2 regions of the Streptococcus mitis genome follow, and region 1 is predicted to be linked to the other one. Evidence: predicted binding sites of a transcription regulator. Region 1 holds the regulator's gene; the other holds the start of a gene.
The links. The regulator CtsR, encoded in region 1, represses protease genes until heat stress. The targets are predictions, from matches to a motif close to TTGGTCAAAAAAGGTCAAANA.

Region 1 (8,287 bases):
TTAGAAAAAACACCTCTGAGAGTTTATGACTTCAAGAAAGCCAAAGTTCTCTTGCATCGTTTTGGTGTGGATTTGCAGGCGCCTGCTTTTGACAGTCGCTTGGCTAAATACCTCCTTTCGACTGTGGAGGACAATGAAATTGCGACCATCGCGAGTCTTTACGGTCAGACTTACTTGGTTGATGATGAAACTTTCTACGGTAAGGGTGTCAAGAAGGCCATTCCTGAACGTGAGAAATTCTTGGAGCACTTGGCTCGTAAGCTTGCTGTTTTGTTTGAGACTGCGCCTATTTTGCTTGAAAAACTCAGTGAAAATGGGCAATTAGAGCTTCTTTATGATATGGAACAACCTCTAGCTTTTGTCCTTGCCAAGATGGAAATTGCTGGGATTACGGTCAAGAAAGAGACCTTACTTGAGATGCAGGCTGAAAATGAGCTTGTCATTGAAAAACTGACTCAGGAGATTTACGAACTGGCTGGTGAGGAGTTTAATATCAACTCGCCTAAGCAGTTGGGCGTGCTTCTCTTTGAAAAATTGGGACTTCCTCTAGAATACACTAAGAAAACTAAGACAGGTTATTCGACAGCGGTGGATGTCTTGGAGCGCCTGGCTCCTATTGCTCCGATTGTTAAGAAAATCCTGGATTACCGTCAAATTGCTAAGATTCAATCGACTTATGTAATTGGATTGCAGGACTGGATTTTGGCTGATGGCAAGATTCATACTCGCTATGTGCAGGATTTGACCCAGACTGGACGTCTGTCTAGTGTGGATCCAAACTTGCAAAATATTCCTGTGCGTTTGGAGCAGGGCCGTCTCATTCGTAAGGCTTTTGTGCCTGAGTGGGAGGATAGTGTCCTTCTCAGCTCGGACTATTCACAGATTGAATTGCGTGTTTTGGCACATATCTCTAAAGACGAGCACTTGATTAAGGCCTTCCAAGAGGGAGCGGACATCCATACTTCGACAGCCATGCGGGTCTTTGGCATTGAGCGTCCTGAGGATGTGACTGCAAACGACCGTCGCAATGCCAAGGCTGTCAACTTTGGAGTGGTTTACGGGATTTCAGACTTTGGCTTGTCTAATAATTTGGGCATTAGCCGTAAGGAGGCCAAAGCCTATATTGATACCTACTTTGAACGATTCCCAGGTATTAAAAACTACATGGATGAAGTGGTGCGTGAGGCGCGTGATAAGGGCTATGTGGAGACCCTCTTTAAACGTCGTCGTGAGTTGCCAGATATCAATTCGCGCAACTTCAATATTCGTGGTTTTGCAGAGCGGACTGCTATCAACTCTCCTATTCAGGGATCGGCGGCAGATATTCTCAAGATTGCTATGATTCAGCTGGATAAAGCCTTGGTTGCAGGTGGTTATCAGACCAAGATGCTGTTACAAGTGCACGATGAAATCGTCCTTGAAGTTCCTAAATCTGAATTGGCAGAGATGAAAAAATTGGTCAAACAAACCATGGAAGAAGCCATTCAACTCAGTGTTCCCCTCATCGCAGATGAAAATGAAGGTGCAACCTGGTACGAGGCTAAATAAAAAGTTATGTAGAGTTTGAAGCACTTGTTTTCAAACTCTTTTTCATGTTTTTCTGTAAGCAGTTTCCTTGACATTTTTTTGGTTTTGCGCTATCATATGTCCATATAATATATGGGAGTCTGTGTACAGTCTGAGAGGAAGCGTTAAGCTTCGACCGCACCTGATCTGGGTAATGCCAGCGTAGGGAACGATACTTAGTCTAATCTTGACCTTTTCCATATATGGCAAAGGTTTTTCTTTTTATCAAAGGAAAACGAGAAGAGGAGGTTCTTATGAAAGCAAGCATCGCCTTGCAAATTTTACCCCTATCACAGGGGATTGATCGGATTGCTGTTATCGATCAAGTCATTGCTTATCTGCAAGCTCAAGAGGTGACTATGGTGGTGACACCATTTGAAACGGTCTTGGAAGGGGAGTTTGATGAACTCATGCGCATTCTAAAAGAAGCGCTGGAAGTGGCAGGGCAGGAGGCAGATAATGTCTTTTCTAATGTCAAAATAAATGTAGGAGAGATTTTAAGTATTGATGAGAAACTTGAAAAGTATACTGAGACGACACATTAGTCTATTGGGCTTTCTAGGAGTCTTGTCAATCTGGCAGTTAGCAGGTTTTCTTAAACTTCTCCCCAAGTTTATCCTGCCGACACCTCTTGAAATCCTCCAGTCTTTTGTGCGTGATAGAGAATTTCTCTGGCACCATAGCTGGGCGACCTTGAGAGTGGCTTTGCTAGGTCTAATTTTGGGAGTCTTGATTGCCTGTCTCATGGCTGTGCTCATGGATAGTTTGACTTGGCTCAATGACCTGATTTACCCTATGATGGTGGTCGTTCAGACCATTCCGACTATTGCCATAGCTCCTATCTTGGTCTTGTGGCTCGGTTATGGGATTTTGCCCAAGATTGTCTTGATTATCTTGACGACAACCTTTCCTATCATCGTCAGCATCTTGGACGGTTTTAGGCACTGTGACAAGGATATGCTGACCTTGTTTAGTCTGATGCGAGCCAAACCTTGGCAAATTCTTTGGCATTTTAAAATCCCAGTCAGTTTGCCTTACTTTTATGCAGGTCTGAGGGTCAGTGTCTCCTACGCTTTTATCACAACAGTAGTATCTGAGTGGTTGGGAGGCTTTGAAGGACTAGGTGTCTACATGATTCAGTCCAAGAAATTGTTTCAGTATGATACCATGTTCGCTATTATTATTCTGGTATCGATTATCAGCCTTCTTGGTATGAAATTGGTCGATGTCAGCGAGAAATATGTTATTAAATGGAAACGTTCGTAGAATTAGAATGTTTCGGAAAAAGAAAAGAGGAAATCAAAATGAAAAAAACATGGAAAGTGTTTTTAACTGTTTTAACAGCTCTTGTAGCTGTTGTGCTTGTGGCCTGTGGTCAAGGAACTGCTTCCAAGGACAACAAAGAAGCAGAACTTAAGAAGATTGACTTTATCCTAGACTGGACACCAAATACCAACCACACAGGGCTTTATGTGGCTAAGGAAAAAGGCTACTTCAAGGAAGCTGGGGTGGATGTTGATTTGAAATTGCCACCAGAAGAAAGTTCTTCTGACTTGGTTATTAACGGTAAGGCACCATTTGCAGTCTATTTCCAAGACTATATGGCTAAAAAATTGGAAAAAGGGGCAGGAATTACTGCCGTTGCAGCTATCGTAGAACACAATACATCAGGAATCATCTCTCGTAAATCTGACAATGTAGCTAGTCCAAAAGACTTGGTTGGTAAGAAATACGGAACTTGGAATGACCCAACTGAACTTGCTATGTTGAAAACCTTGGTAGAATCACAAGGTGGGGACTTTGAGAAGGTTGAAAAAGTACCAAATAACGACTCAAACTCAATTACACCGATTGCCAATGGAGTATTTGATACTGCATGGATCTACTACGGATGGGATGGTATCCTTGCCAAATCTCAAGGTGTAGATGCTAACTTTATGTACTTGAAAGACTACGTTAAAGAATTTGACTATTACTCACCAGTCATCATTGCTAACAACGACTACCTCAAAGACAACAAAGAAGAAGCACGTAAAGTCATCCAAGCTATCAAAAAAGGATACCAATATGCTATGGAGCATCCAGAGGAAGCAGCTGATATCCTCATCAAAAATGCACCTGAACTCAAGGAAAAACGTGACTTTGTCATCGAATCTCAAAAATACTTGTCAAAAGAATACGCAAGCGACAAGGAAAAATGGGGGCAATTTGATGCAGCTCGCTGGAATGCCTTCTACAAATGGGATAAAGAAAATGGTATCCTTAAAGAAGACTTGACAGACAAAGGCTTCACCAACGAATTTGTGAAATAATGACAGAAATAAGACTAGAACACGTCAGTTATGCCTACGGACAAGATAGGATTTTAGAGGATATCAATCTGAAAGTGACTTCAGGTGAAGTGGTTTCTATCCTAGGCCCAAGTGGTGTTGGTAAGACTACGCTTTTCAACTTAATTGCGGGGATTTTAGAAGTTCAGTCAGGGAGAATTGTCCTTGATGGTGAAGAAAATCCCAAGGGGCGCGTGAGTTATATGTTACAAAAGGATCTGCTCTTGGAGCACAAGACGGTGCTTGGTAATATCATTCTGCCCCTCTTGATTCAAAAGGTGGATAAGGCAGAAGCTATTGCTCGCGCAGATGAAATTCTTGCGACCTTCCAGTTGACAGCTGTAAGAGATAAATACCCTCATGAACTCAGTGGTGGGATGCGCCAGCGTGTAGCCTTACTCCGGACTTACCTTTTCGGGCACAAGCTCTTTCTCTTAGATGAGGCCTTTAGCGCCTTGGATGAGATAACCAAGATGGAACTCCATGCTTGGTATCTGGAGATTCACAAGCAGTTGCAATTGACGACCCTGATTATTACGCATAGTATTGAGGAGGCCCTCAATCTCAGCGACCGTATCTATATCTTGAAAAATCGCCCTGGGCAGATTGTTTCAGAAATTAAACTAGATTGGTCTGAAGATGAGGACAAGGAAGTTCAAAAAATTGCCTACAAACGTCAAATCTTGGCAGAATTAGGCTTAGATAAGTAGAAAAATAGGGAGTTGGTGAAGATTATCCTTTACCAGCGCCCTTTTTCTTTTAAAAATGAGAAAATTTCGGTATAATAGTCAAAGATAGTCAAGGTTTAAAGAGAGAGGTGGGTTTGTAATGAGATTTAAAAATACATCGGATCATATTGAGGCCTACATCAAGGCGATTTTAGATCAATCTGGAATTGTGGAGTTGCAACGGAGTCAGTTGGCAGATACTTTTCAGGTTGTTCCCAGTCAGATTAACTATGTGATCAAGACACGCTTTACGGAAAGTAGGGGCTACTTGGTTGAAAGTAAGCGTGGTGGCGGAGGCTATATTCGTATAGGACGGATTGAGTTTTCTAGTCATCATGAAATGCTCAAGGAGCTGCTTTACTCAATTGGTGAGCGGATCAGTCAAGAAATTTATGAGGATATTCTACAGCTTTTGGTTGAGCAGGAATTGATGAGCAAGCAGGAGATGAATTTGCTGGTAGCAGTAGCTTTGGATCGCGTTCTAGGAGAAGAAGCACCAGTCCTTCGAGCAAACATGCTACGACAGGTCATACAAGAGGTAGATAGAAAAGGGAAGTAAGATGAACTATTCAAAAGCGTTGAATGAATGTATCGAAAGTGCCTACATGGTTGCTGGCCATTTTGGAGCTCGTTATCTAGAGTCTTGGCATTTGTTGATTGCCATGTCCAATCACAGTTATAGTGTGGCAGGGGCGACTTTAAATGATTATCCATATGAGATGGACCGTTTAGAAGAGGTGGCTTTGGAACTGACTGAAACAGACTATAGCCAGGATGAAACTTTTACGGAATTGCCGTTTTCCCATCGTTTGCAGGTTCTTTTTGACGAAGCAGAGTATGTAGCGTCAGTGGTCCATGCTAAGGTGCTAGGGACAGAGCACCTCCTTTATGCGATTTTGCATGATGGCAATGCCTTGGCGACTCGTATCTTGGAGAGGGCTGGTTTTTCTTATGAAGACAAGAAAGATCAGGTCAAGATTGCTGCCCTTCGTCGAAATTTAGAAGAACGTGCAGGTTGGACTCGTGAAGACCTCAAGGCTTTACGTCAACGTCATCGTACAGTAGCTGACAAGCAAAATTCTATGGCCAATATGATGGGCATGCCGCAGACTCCGAGCGGTGGTCTCGAGGACTATACGCATGATTTGACAGAGCAAGCGCGTTCTGGCAAGTTAGAACCAGTCATCGGTCGGGACAAGGAAATCTCGCGTATGATTCAAATATTGAGTCGGAAGACAAAGAATAATCCTGTCTTGGTTGGAGATGCTGGTGTCGGGAAAACTGCTCTGGCGCTTGGTCTTGCCCAGCGAATTGCTAGTGGGGATGTACCTGTGGAAATGGCTAAGATGCGCGTGTTAGAGCTGGATTTGATGAATGTCGTTGCAGGGACACGTTTCCGTGGTGACTTTGAAGAACGCATGAACAATATCATCAAGGATATTGAGGAAGATGGGCAAGTCATCCTCTTTATCGATGAACTTCATACCATCATGGGTTCTGGGAGTGGAATTGATTCGACTCTGGATGCGGCCAATATCTTGAAACCAGCCTTGGCGCGTGGAACTTTGAGAACGGTTGGTGCGACCACTCAGGAAGAATACCAAAAACACATCGAAAAAGATGCGGCCCTTTCTCGTCGATTCGCCAAAGTGACGATCGAAGAGCCAAGTGTGGCCGACAGTATGGTCATTTTGCAAGGTTTGAAGGTGACTTATGAGAAACATCACCGTGTGCAAATCACAGATGAAGCGGTTGAAACAGCTGTCAAGATGGCCCATCGTTACTTGACTAGCCGTCACTTGCCAGATTCTGCTATTGACCTCTTAGATGAAGCAGCAGCAACAGTGCAAAATAAGGCTAAGCATGTAACAGCAGATGATTCTGGCTTAAGTCCAGCTGACAAGGCCTTGATGGATGGCAAGTGGAAACAGGCAGCCCAGCTAATCGCAAAAGAAGAGGAAGTGCCTGTCTATAAAGACTTGGTGACAGAGTCTGATATTTTGACTACCTTGAGTCGCTTGTCAGGTATTCCAGTCCAAAAACTGACCCAGACTGATGCTAAAAAATATCTGAATCTGGAAGCTGAATTGCACAAACGTGTCATCGGTCAAGATCAAGCAGTTTCAAGCATTAGCCGTGCCATTCGCCGCAACCAGTCAGGGATTCGCAGTCACAAGCGTCCGATTGGTTCCTTTATGTTCCTAGGGCCTACAGGTGTCGGTAAGACCGAATTGGCCAAGGCTCTGGCAGAAGTTCTTTTTGACGACGAATCAGCTCTTATCCGCTTTGATATGAGTGAGTATATGGAGAAATTCGCAGCCAGCCGTCTCAACGGAGCTCCTCCGGGTTATGTGGGTTATGAAGAAGGTGGGGAGTTGACCGAGAAAGTTCGCAACAAACCATACTCTGTTCTCCTCTTTGACGAGGTAGAGAAGGCCCACCCAGACATCTTTAATGTTCTCTTGCAGGTCTTGGATGATGGGGTCTTAACAGATAGCAAGGGGCGCAAGGTTGACTTTTCAAATACCATTATTATCATGACGTCAAACCTTGGTGCGACAGCCCTTCGTGATGACAAGACTGTCGGATTTGGAGCTAAGGACATTCGTTTTGACCAGGAAAATATGGAAAAACGCATGTTTGAAGAGCTGAAAAAAGCTTATAGGCCGGAGTTTATCAACCGTATTGATGAAAAGGTGGTCTTCCATAGCCTGTCTAGCGACCATATGCAGGAAGTGGTGAAAATTATGGTTAAACCTTTAGTGGCAAGTTTGGCTGAAAAAGGTATTGACTTGAAATTACAAGCTTCCGCACTGAAATTGTTGGCCAATCAAGGATATGACCCAGAGATGGGAGCTCGTCCACTTCGCAGAACCCTGCAAACAGAAGTGGAAGACAAGTTGGCAGAACTTCTTCTCAAGGGAGAATTAGAGGCAGGCAGCACACTTAAGATTGGTGTTAAAGCAGGCCAGTTAAAATTTGATATTGCATAAAAATGGAGAATCAAGAGCAATCTTGGTTCTCTTTTTCGCTACTTTTTTATAAAAAACAATAAAAAACTATTGACAAAACAAAAATATAGTTTATAATAAAAACATAGATAATAAAAATATCAAAAATCATAAAAAGGTAATGCGTTTATGAAAAAGAAAACAGCAGTGGTATTTGGAACCTTTGCTCCGCTTCATCAAGGACATATCGATCTAATCCAGCGAGCCAAACGGCAGTGTGACCAGGTCTGGGTTGTCGTTTCAGGTTATGAGGGCGACAGAGGGGAACAGGTAGGCTTAACGCTTCAAAAAAGATTCCGCTATATCCGAGAGGCCTTTCGTGATGACGAGTTGACCTCCGTTTGCAAGTTGGATGAGACTAATCTTCCCCGTTACCCTATGGGCTGGCAGGAGTGGTTGAATCAGATGTTTGCGGAGATTTCCTATGATGAAACCCAGCAAGAACTAATTTTCTTTGTGGGAGAAGCAGACTACCAGCAAGAATTATCAAATCATGGCTTTGAGACTGTCTTGAAAGAAAGAAAGTTTGGTATCTCAGCGACTATGATTCGAGAAAATCCAAGCAAATATTGGAAATATATCGCTCAACCCTTCCGTCGTCAGTTTACAAAGAAGGTGCTGATTATGGGAAGTGCCAGCAATGGGAAGACCA
Region 2 (8,287 bases), 240 kb from region 1:
CAGGACAGCTCTTGAGTTTTGGGCAATTGTTTTTGCTCTTGGTCGCTATGGGAGTAGCTTTTGCAGTTAGCATGGTGGCTATTCGCTTCTTGACAAGCTATGTAAAAAAACACGACTTTACCCTTTTTGGTAAATACCGTATCGTACTCGGTAGTGTCTTGTTGCTCTATAGTTTTGTGCGTTTATTTGTATAAGAAAAACCTTGAAGGGTTCAGACTCTTCAAGGTTTTAAAATCCAGTCACTGTGATTCCTAGTAGACGGATACCTTTTTCTTTTTCAGCTAGTTCCTCGTATAGTTGTAGGGCCGTTTGCGCAATTTGGCTAGCATCCTGTGTAGCTTGTGGGAGGCTTTTTCGTCTAGTGAGAGTAGAGAAGTCAGTATAACGAATCTTTAGGATAATGATTTTTCCAGCTTTGTCCTGCTTGCTGAGATTGTGAGCTACTTTTTCAGAGAGAAGAGTCAGCTCTTTTTTGATATCTTCGTCATCCTGGAGAATCTTACCATAGGTTTTCTCTTTCCCGATTGATTTACGGATGCGATTGGATTTAACGGGAGAATTGTGGATACCTCGAGCCTTTCGATAAAGGTCATAACCCAGTCTACCAAAACGGTCTATCAGAGTCACTTCAGGAACTTCAAGTAGGTCAGCGCCAGTAAAAACACCCATTTGATGAAGACGTTCTACCGTCTTTTTTCCTACTCCATGAAACTTGGAAATATCCATTTGTTTGAGAAAATCTTCAGCTTGTTCAGGTAAAATCACTGTCAAACCATGTGGCTTTTGATAATCACTCGCCATTTTAGCTAAGAACTTGTTGTAGGAAACACCGGCAGAAGCAGTTAGATGGAGTTCTTGCCAGATATCCTCTTGAATGAGGCGAGCGATTTTGACAGCTGACTTGATACCGAGTTTATTTTCTGTTACATCCAAATAGGCTTCGTCAATACTCATAGGTTCAATCAAATCTGTATAGCGCTTGAAAATAGCTCGAATCTGAAATCCCACAGCTTTGTACTTCTCATAATTCCCTGAGATGAAGACGGCCTGGGGACAACGCTCATAGGCTTCCTTAGAGCTCATGGCTGAATGGACACCAAAAGCTCGTGCCTCATAGCTACAGGTAGAAACGACTCCCCGTCCACCTGTTTGCCGAGGGTCGCTTCCGATAATGATAGGTTTTCCTCTGAGTTTAGGATTATCCCTGATTTCTACTGCAGCAAAAAAGGCATCCATGTCAATATGAATGATTTTTCTTGACAAATCATTTAACAAAGGAAAAATCAACATGCCTAGCCCCCTTTTTACTGCTTATTTTCTTTCATTATACCCTTTTTTCTGAAAAAAAGGAAAAAGGACTTTATTTTTTCAAAAATATAATACAGTTTAGGGTAAAATATAGACTGTTTTAGAAAAGAAAGTGCAAAAATAGGGATTTTCCACTTGTTGAAATCGGTTACTGTGTGGTATACTTGTCTCATGAATGTAACAGATGACTGTTGCTAGAAAGAAAAAAGAGGACATTAACATGGTTGTTAAGACAGTTGTTGAAGCACAAGATATTTTTGACAAAGCTTGGGAAGGCTTCAAAGGCGTAGATTGGAAAGAAAAAGCAAGTGTATCACGCTTCGTACAAGCTAACTACACACCTTATGATGGAGACGAAAGCTTCCTTGCAGGACCAACAGAACGTTCACTTCACATCAAAAAAATTGTAGAAGAAACTAAAGCACACTACGAAGAAACTCGTTTCCCAATGGACACTCGTCCAACATCTATCGCTGATATCCCAGCAGGATTTATCGATAAAGAAAACGAAGTTATCTTCGGTATCCAAAACGATGAACTCTTCAAATTGAACTTCATGCCAAAAGGTGGTATCCGTATGGCTGAAACTACTTTGAAAGAAAATGGATACGAACCAGATCCAGCTGTTCACGAAATCTTTACTAAATATGTAACAACAGTTAACGACGGTATCTTCCGTGCTTACACTTCAAACATTCGTCGCGCTCGTCACGCTCACACTGTAACTGGTCTTCCAGATGCATACTCACGCGGACGTATCATCGGTGTTTACGCACGTCTTGCTCTTTACGGTGCAGACTACTTGATGCAAGAAAAAGTAAACGACTGGAATGCAATCGAAGAAATCGATGAAGAAACAATCCGTCTTCGTGAAGAAATCAATCTTCAATACCAAGCATTGCAACAAGTTGTTCGCTTGGGTGACCTTTACGGAGTTGATGTTCGCAAACCAGCTATGAACGTTAAAGAAGCTATCCAATGGGTTAACATCGCCTTCATGGCTGTCTGCCGTGTTATCAACGGTGCTGCTACATCTCTAGGACGTGTGCCAATCGTATTGGATATCTTTGCAGAACGTGACCTTGCTCGTGGTACATTTACTGAATCAGAAATCCAAGAATTCGTTGATGATTTCGTTATGAAACTTCGTACAGTTAAATTTGCTCGTACAAAAGCTTACGACCAATTGTACTCAGGTGACCCAACTTTCATCACAACTTCTATGGCTGGTATGGGTAACGACGGTCGTCACCGTGTTACTAAGATGGACTACCGTTTCTTGAACACCCTTGACAACATCGGTAACTCTCCAGAACCAAACTTGACAGTTCTTTGGACTGATAAATTGCCATACAACTTCCGTCGCTACTGTATGCACATGAGCCACAAACACTCTTCTATCCAATACGAAGGTGTTACAACAATGGCTAAAGACGGATATGGTGAAATGAGCTGTATTTCATGCTGTGTGTCTCCACTTGATCCAGAAAATGAAGAACAACGCCACAACATCCAGTACTTCGGTGCTCGTGTAAACGTATTGAAAGCCCTTCTTACTGGTTTGAACGGTGGTTACGACGATGTTCATAAAGACTACAAAGTATTTGATATCGAACCAATCCGTGACGAAGTTCTTGAATTTGAATCAGTTAAAGCTAACTTTGAAAAATCTCTTGACTGGTTGACTGACACTTATGTAGATGCTTTGAACATCATCCACTACATGACTGATAAGTACAACTACGAAGCTGTTCAAATGGCCTTCTTGCCAACTAAACAACGTGCGAACATGGGATTCGGTATCTGTGGATTTGCTAACACTGTTGATACATTGTCAGCTATCAAATACGCTACAGTTAAACCAATCCGTGATGAAAATGGCTACATCTACGATTACGAAACAATCGGTGAATACCCACGTTGGGGTGAAGATGACCCACGTTCAAACGAATTGGCAGAATGGTTGATTGAAGCTTACACAACTCGTCTACGTAGCCACAAACTTTACAAAGACGCAGAAGCTACAGTTTCACTTTTGACTATCACATCTAACGTTGCTTACTCTAAACAAACTGGTAACTCACCAGTCCACAAAGGTGTATACCTCAACGAAGATGGTTCTGTGAACTTGTCTAAACTTGAGTTCTTCTCACCAGGTGCTAACCCATCTAACAAAGCTAAAGGTGGATGGTTGCAAAACTTGAACTCACTTTCTAGCCTTGACTTTAGTTATGCAGCTGATGGTATCTCATTGACTACACAAGTATCACCTCGCGCTCTTGGTAAGACTCGTGACGAACAAGTTGATAACTTGGTAACAATCCTTGATGGTTACTTCGAAAACGGTGGACAACACGTTAACTTGAACGTTATGGACTTGAACGATGTTTACGAAAAAATCATGTCAGGAGAAGACGTTATCGTACGTATCTCTGGATACTGTGTAAACACTAAATACCTCACTCCAGAACAAAAAACTGAATTGACACAACGTGTATTCCACGAAGTTCTTTCAATGGATGATGCCTTGGATGCATTGAGCTAAGATTATATAAAATAATACAAAGAAGGACTAGTTAAAAGCTAGTTCTTCTTTTTGTAAAATTTATTGGTCAATTAAAGTCAAATATCTTGACCTTTTCTGACTAATGTAGTATATTATAAACGTAAGGTAAATGAAAACCTTACTAGAACACTTATTTAAAGTAAAATAGAAAGAGGTGGGGTCTATGTTTAATCTAGAAATCTTCAGAAGTAAAGATAGTCTACTCCTGCTTGAAAAAGAAAAACCAGAAATAGTACGTAGAGTAGCGATTTAGCTAGTCTAAATTTTTTAAAACAAAGGTCAAAGATAGTCAATATCAGTAATAATAAATAATAAAAAGAGGTAAAGAATATGAATAACAACTTTAATAATTTTAACAACATGGATGATTTATTTAACCAATTGATGGGTGGTATGCGAGGATATAGTTCTGAAAATCGTCGTTACTTGATTAATGGACGTGAAGTGACATCTGAGGAATTTGCTCACTATCGTGCAACTGGTCAATTGCCAGGAAATGCAGAAACTGATGGACAAATGCCACAACAGACATCAGGTATGAAACAAGACGGTGTCCTTGCTAAACTGGGTCGAAACTTGACAGCAGAAGCGCGTGAGGGCAAGCTGGATCCAGTCATCGGACGAAACAAGGAAATTCAAGAGACATCTGAAATCCTCTCACGCCGTACCAAGAACAATCCTGTTTTAGTCGGAGACGCAGGTGTTGGTAAGACAGCCGTTGTCGAAGGTCTAGCGCAAGCTATTGTGAACGGTGATGTTCCAGCTGCTATTAAGAATAAGGAAATTATTTCCATTGATATCTCAGGTCTTGAGGCTGGTACTCAATATCGTGGTAGCTTTGAAGAAAACGTTCAAAACTTAGTCAATGAAGTAAAAGAAGCAGGGAATATTATCCTCTTCTTTGATGAAATTCACCAAATTCTCGGTGCTGGTAGCACTGGTGGAGATAGTGGATCTAAGGGACTTGCGGACATTCTCAAGCCAGCTCTATCTCGTGGAGAATTGACCGTTATTGGAGCGACAACTCAGGATGAATACCGTAACACCATCTTGAAGAATGCAGCTCTTGCTCGTCGTTTCAACGAAGTCAAAGTCAATGCTCCTTCAGCAGAGGATACATATAAAATTCTTCAAGGAATTCGTGACCTCTATCAGCAACACCACAATGTCATTTTGCCAGACGAAGTTTTGAAAGCAGCGGTGGATTATTCTGTCCAATATATTCCACAACGTAGCTTGCCTGATAAGGCTATTGACCTTGTAGACGTAACGGCAGCTCACTTGGCAGCTCAACATCCAGTAACAGATGTGCATGCAGTTGAACGAGAAATTGAGGCAGAAAAAGACAAGCAAGAAAAAGCAGTTGAGGCAGAAGATTTTGAAGCAGCTCTAAACTATAAAACACGCATTGCAGAATTGGAAAAGAAAATCGAAAACCACACAGAAGATATGAAGGTGACTGCAAGTGTCAACGATGTGGCTGAATCTGTAGAACGGATGACGGGTATTCCAGTGTCACAAATGGGAGCATCTGATATCGAACGTTTGAAAGATATGGCTCATCGTCTGCAAGATAAGGTAATCGGTCAAGATAAGGCAGTTGAAGCTGTAGCCCGTGCCATCCGTCGTAATCGTGCTGGTTTTGATGAAGGTAATCGCCCAATCGGTAGCTTCCTCTTTGTAGGACCAACTGGGGTTGGTAAGACAGAACTTGCTAAGCAATTGGCGCTAGATATGTTTGGAACCAAGGATGCGATCATCCGTTTGGATATGTCTGAATACAGTGACCGCACAGCTGTTTCTAAGCTAATTGGTACAACAGCAGGCTATGTAGGTTATGATGACAATAGCAATACCTTAACAGAACGTGTTCGTCGCAATCCATACTCTATCATTCTCTTGGATGAAATTGAAAAGGCTGATCCTCAAGTCATTACCCTTCTCCTCCAAGTTCTAGATGATGGTCGTTTGACAGATGGTCAAGGAAACACAGTAAACTTCAAGAACACTGTCATTATTGCGACCTCAAATGCTGGATTTGGCTATGAAGCCAACTTGACAGAAGATGCGGATAAACCAGAATTGATGGACCGTTTGAAACCTTTCTTCCGTCCAGAATTCCTCAACCGCTTTAACGCAGTTATTGAGTTCTCACACTTGACTAAGGAAGACCTTTCTAAGATTGTGGACTTAATGTTGGCTGAAGTTAACCAAACCTTGGCTAAGAAAGAGATTGATTTGGTAGTCAGTCAAGCAGCTAAGGACTATATCACAGAAGAAGGTTATGACGAAGTCATGGGTGTTCGTCCTCTCCGTCGCGTGGTTGAACAAGAAATTCGTGATAAGGTGACAGACTTCCATTTGGATCACCTAGATGCCAGACACCTAGAAGCAGATATGGAAGATGGTGGTTTGGTTATTCGTGAGAAAGCTTAACTAGAGATTTTGAGAATAAAAAAAAGGAACCAGCTAAAAAGCCGGTTCCTTTTTTGTGTTTAGATGACATGACGTTCAAAGGCATCGTCTGAAATTCCTTGTTCAAGGATGAGTTTTGCCCATTCTTTAGCAGAAAAGAGGCTGTGATCCTTGTAGTTGCCGCAAGATTCGATGGTTGTTCCAGGGACGTCTTCCCAAGTAGTAGTCTCAGCGATTTCCTTGAGCGAATCCTTGATAACAGCCGCAATTTCAGCGCTGGTATGACGCCCCCACATAATCATGTGGAAGCCTGTGCGGCAACCAAAAGGTGAACAGTCAATCATGCCGTCGATGCGGGTACGGATGAGTTTGGCCAAGAGGTGCTCGATAGTGTGAAGGCCAGCAGTAGGGATAGAGTCTTCATTGGGTTGCACTAAACGAATATCATAATTGGAGATGATGTCTCCCTTTGGCCCTGTTTCTTCCCCAATCAAGCGAACATAGGGTGCTTTAACAATGGTGTGGTCAAGTTCAAAACTTTCAACAATAACTTCTTTTGACATGGTAAATCCTTTCAGTTTTCTTCTTTCATTATAACATAAAGCCGGCTCTTGAGGCAGAGAGAAAACCTCTCCGAGAGTGGAGAGGTTGAAATCTTTATTTACGATACAAGCGGTCGTATTGGTAGTAAGGGTCAAAGGTTACGTTGATACCCAGTTTACGAAGGACATTCTTGTCTTCATCGGTTAAGATGATGGTTGAGTGGGCTTCGCTTCCTTTGAGGTTGCCAAGTTCTTCCATAGCACGAGCAGCATCAGGATTTTCTGTAGCTGTGATAGCAAGTGCAATCAGGATTTCATTTGAATGAAGGCGTGGATTGCGGCTACCGAGATGATCGATTTTAAGACCTTGGATTGGCTTAACAACTTCAGGTTCGATTAGTTTTACTTCTTTAGCGATGTCAGCTGATTTCTTGATGGCGTTGATCAAGGCAGCCGCTGTAGGGCCAAAGAGTTCTGAGTTCTTACCTGTGACGATTTCTCCGCTTGGCAATTCAAGGGCTAGGGCTGGTCCGCTAGTTTCTTCTGCTTTTTGACGCGCAACGACAGCAACCTTACGGTCTGCAGGTGTGATACCGAGGTCATTCATAAGCAACTCGATTTTCTTGACAGCAGCTTCGCCAACTTTTTCGGCTTTAAAATCAAGAACAGTTTGATAGTAACGGCGTATGATTTCTTGTTTAGAGGCTTCGACAGCAGCCTCATCATCTGTAATAGCGAAACCAACCATGTTGACCCCCATATCTGTCGGTGAAGCGTATGGAGACTCTCCTAGGATACGTTCCAACATGCGCTTGAGCACTGGGAAGATTTCGATATCACGGTTGTAGTTGACAGTGGTTTCTCCGTAAGTTTGGAGATGGAAGGGGTCAATCATGTTGACATCATCAAGGTCTGCTGTAGCAGCCTCGTAGGCCAAGTTGACTGGGTGATGAAGGGGGAGATTCCAAACTGGGAAGGTTTCAAATTTAGCGTAGCCAGATTTGATGCCATTGATTTGGTCGTGGTACATATTGGACATACAGGTTGCCAATTTTCCAGAACCAGGTCCAGGAGCGGTTACGACAATCAAGTTTCGACTGGTTTTGATGTAGTCGTTTTTCCCCATACCTTCTGGTGAAATGATGTGATCCATATCCGTCGGATATCCTTTGATTGGATAGTGAAGATAAGAATCAATTCCGTTTTTATCGAGTTGGTTGCGGAAGGCATCTGCAGCTGGTTGCCCAGCGTACTGTGTGATGACAACGGAGCCAACAAAAATTCCCAATTCATTGAATTTATCAATCAAACGAAGAACTTCTTGGTCATAAGAAATGCCCAAGTCACCACGTGCTTTGGAATGTTCGATGTTGTTAGCATTAATGGCAATTACAACCTCGACTTGCTCTTTCAATTCTTGCAAGAGCTTGATTTTGTTGTCAGGCTCATAACCAGG

Region 2: a site for CtsR is predicted at 3,917-3,937, ahead of M594_RS08595 (ATP-dependent Clp protease ATP-binding subunit). Genes of this name have one in related genera too.

Annotation. Positions count from the first base shown of each region.
Region 1 is NZ_CP047883.1:2,034,543-2,042,829, reverse strand. It holds gene polA (DNA polymerase I) at 1-1,548, shown strand, start outside; TPP riboswitch at 1,650-1,752, shown strand; gene M594_RS09810 (thiamine-binding protein) at 1,821-2,111, shown strand; gene M594_RS09805 (ABC transporter permease) at 2,074-2,832, shown strand; gene M594_RS09800 (ABC transporter substrate-binding protein) at 2,871-3,878, shown strand; gene M594_RS09795 (ABC transporter ATP-binding protein) at 3,878-4,606, shown strand; gene M594_RS09790 (CtsR family transcriptional regulator) at 4,725-5,183, shown strand; gene M594_RS09785 (ATP-dependent Clp protease ATP-binding subunit) at 5,185-7,617, shown strand; gene M594_RS09780 (AAA family ATPase) at 7,765-8,287, shown strand, end outside.
Region 2 is NZ_CP047883.1:1,792,453-1,800,739, reverse strand. It holds gene M594_RS08610 (undecaprenyl-diphosphate phosphatase) at 1-194, shown strand, start outside; gene dinB (DNA polymerase IV) at 229-1,290, opposite strand; gene pflB (formate C-acetyltransferase) at 1,529-3,853, shown strand; gene M594_RS08595 (ATP-dependent Clp protease ATP-binding subunit) at 4,205-6,310, shown strand; gene M594_RS08590 (S-ribosylhomocysteine lyase) at 6,370-6,852, opposite strand; gene M594_RS08585 (DUF1846 domain-containing protein) at 6,947-8,287, opposite strand, start outside.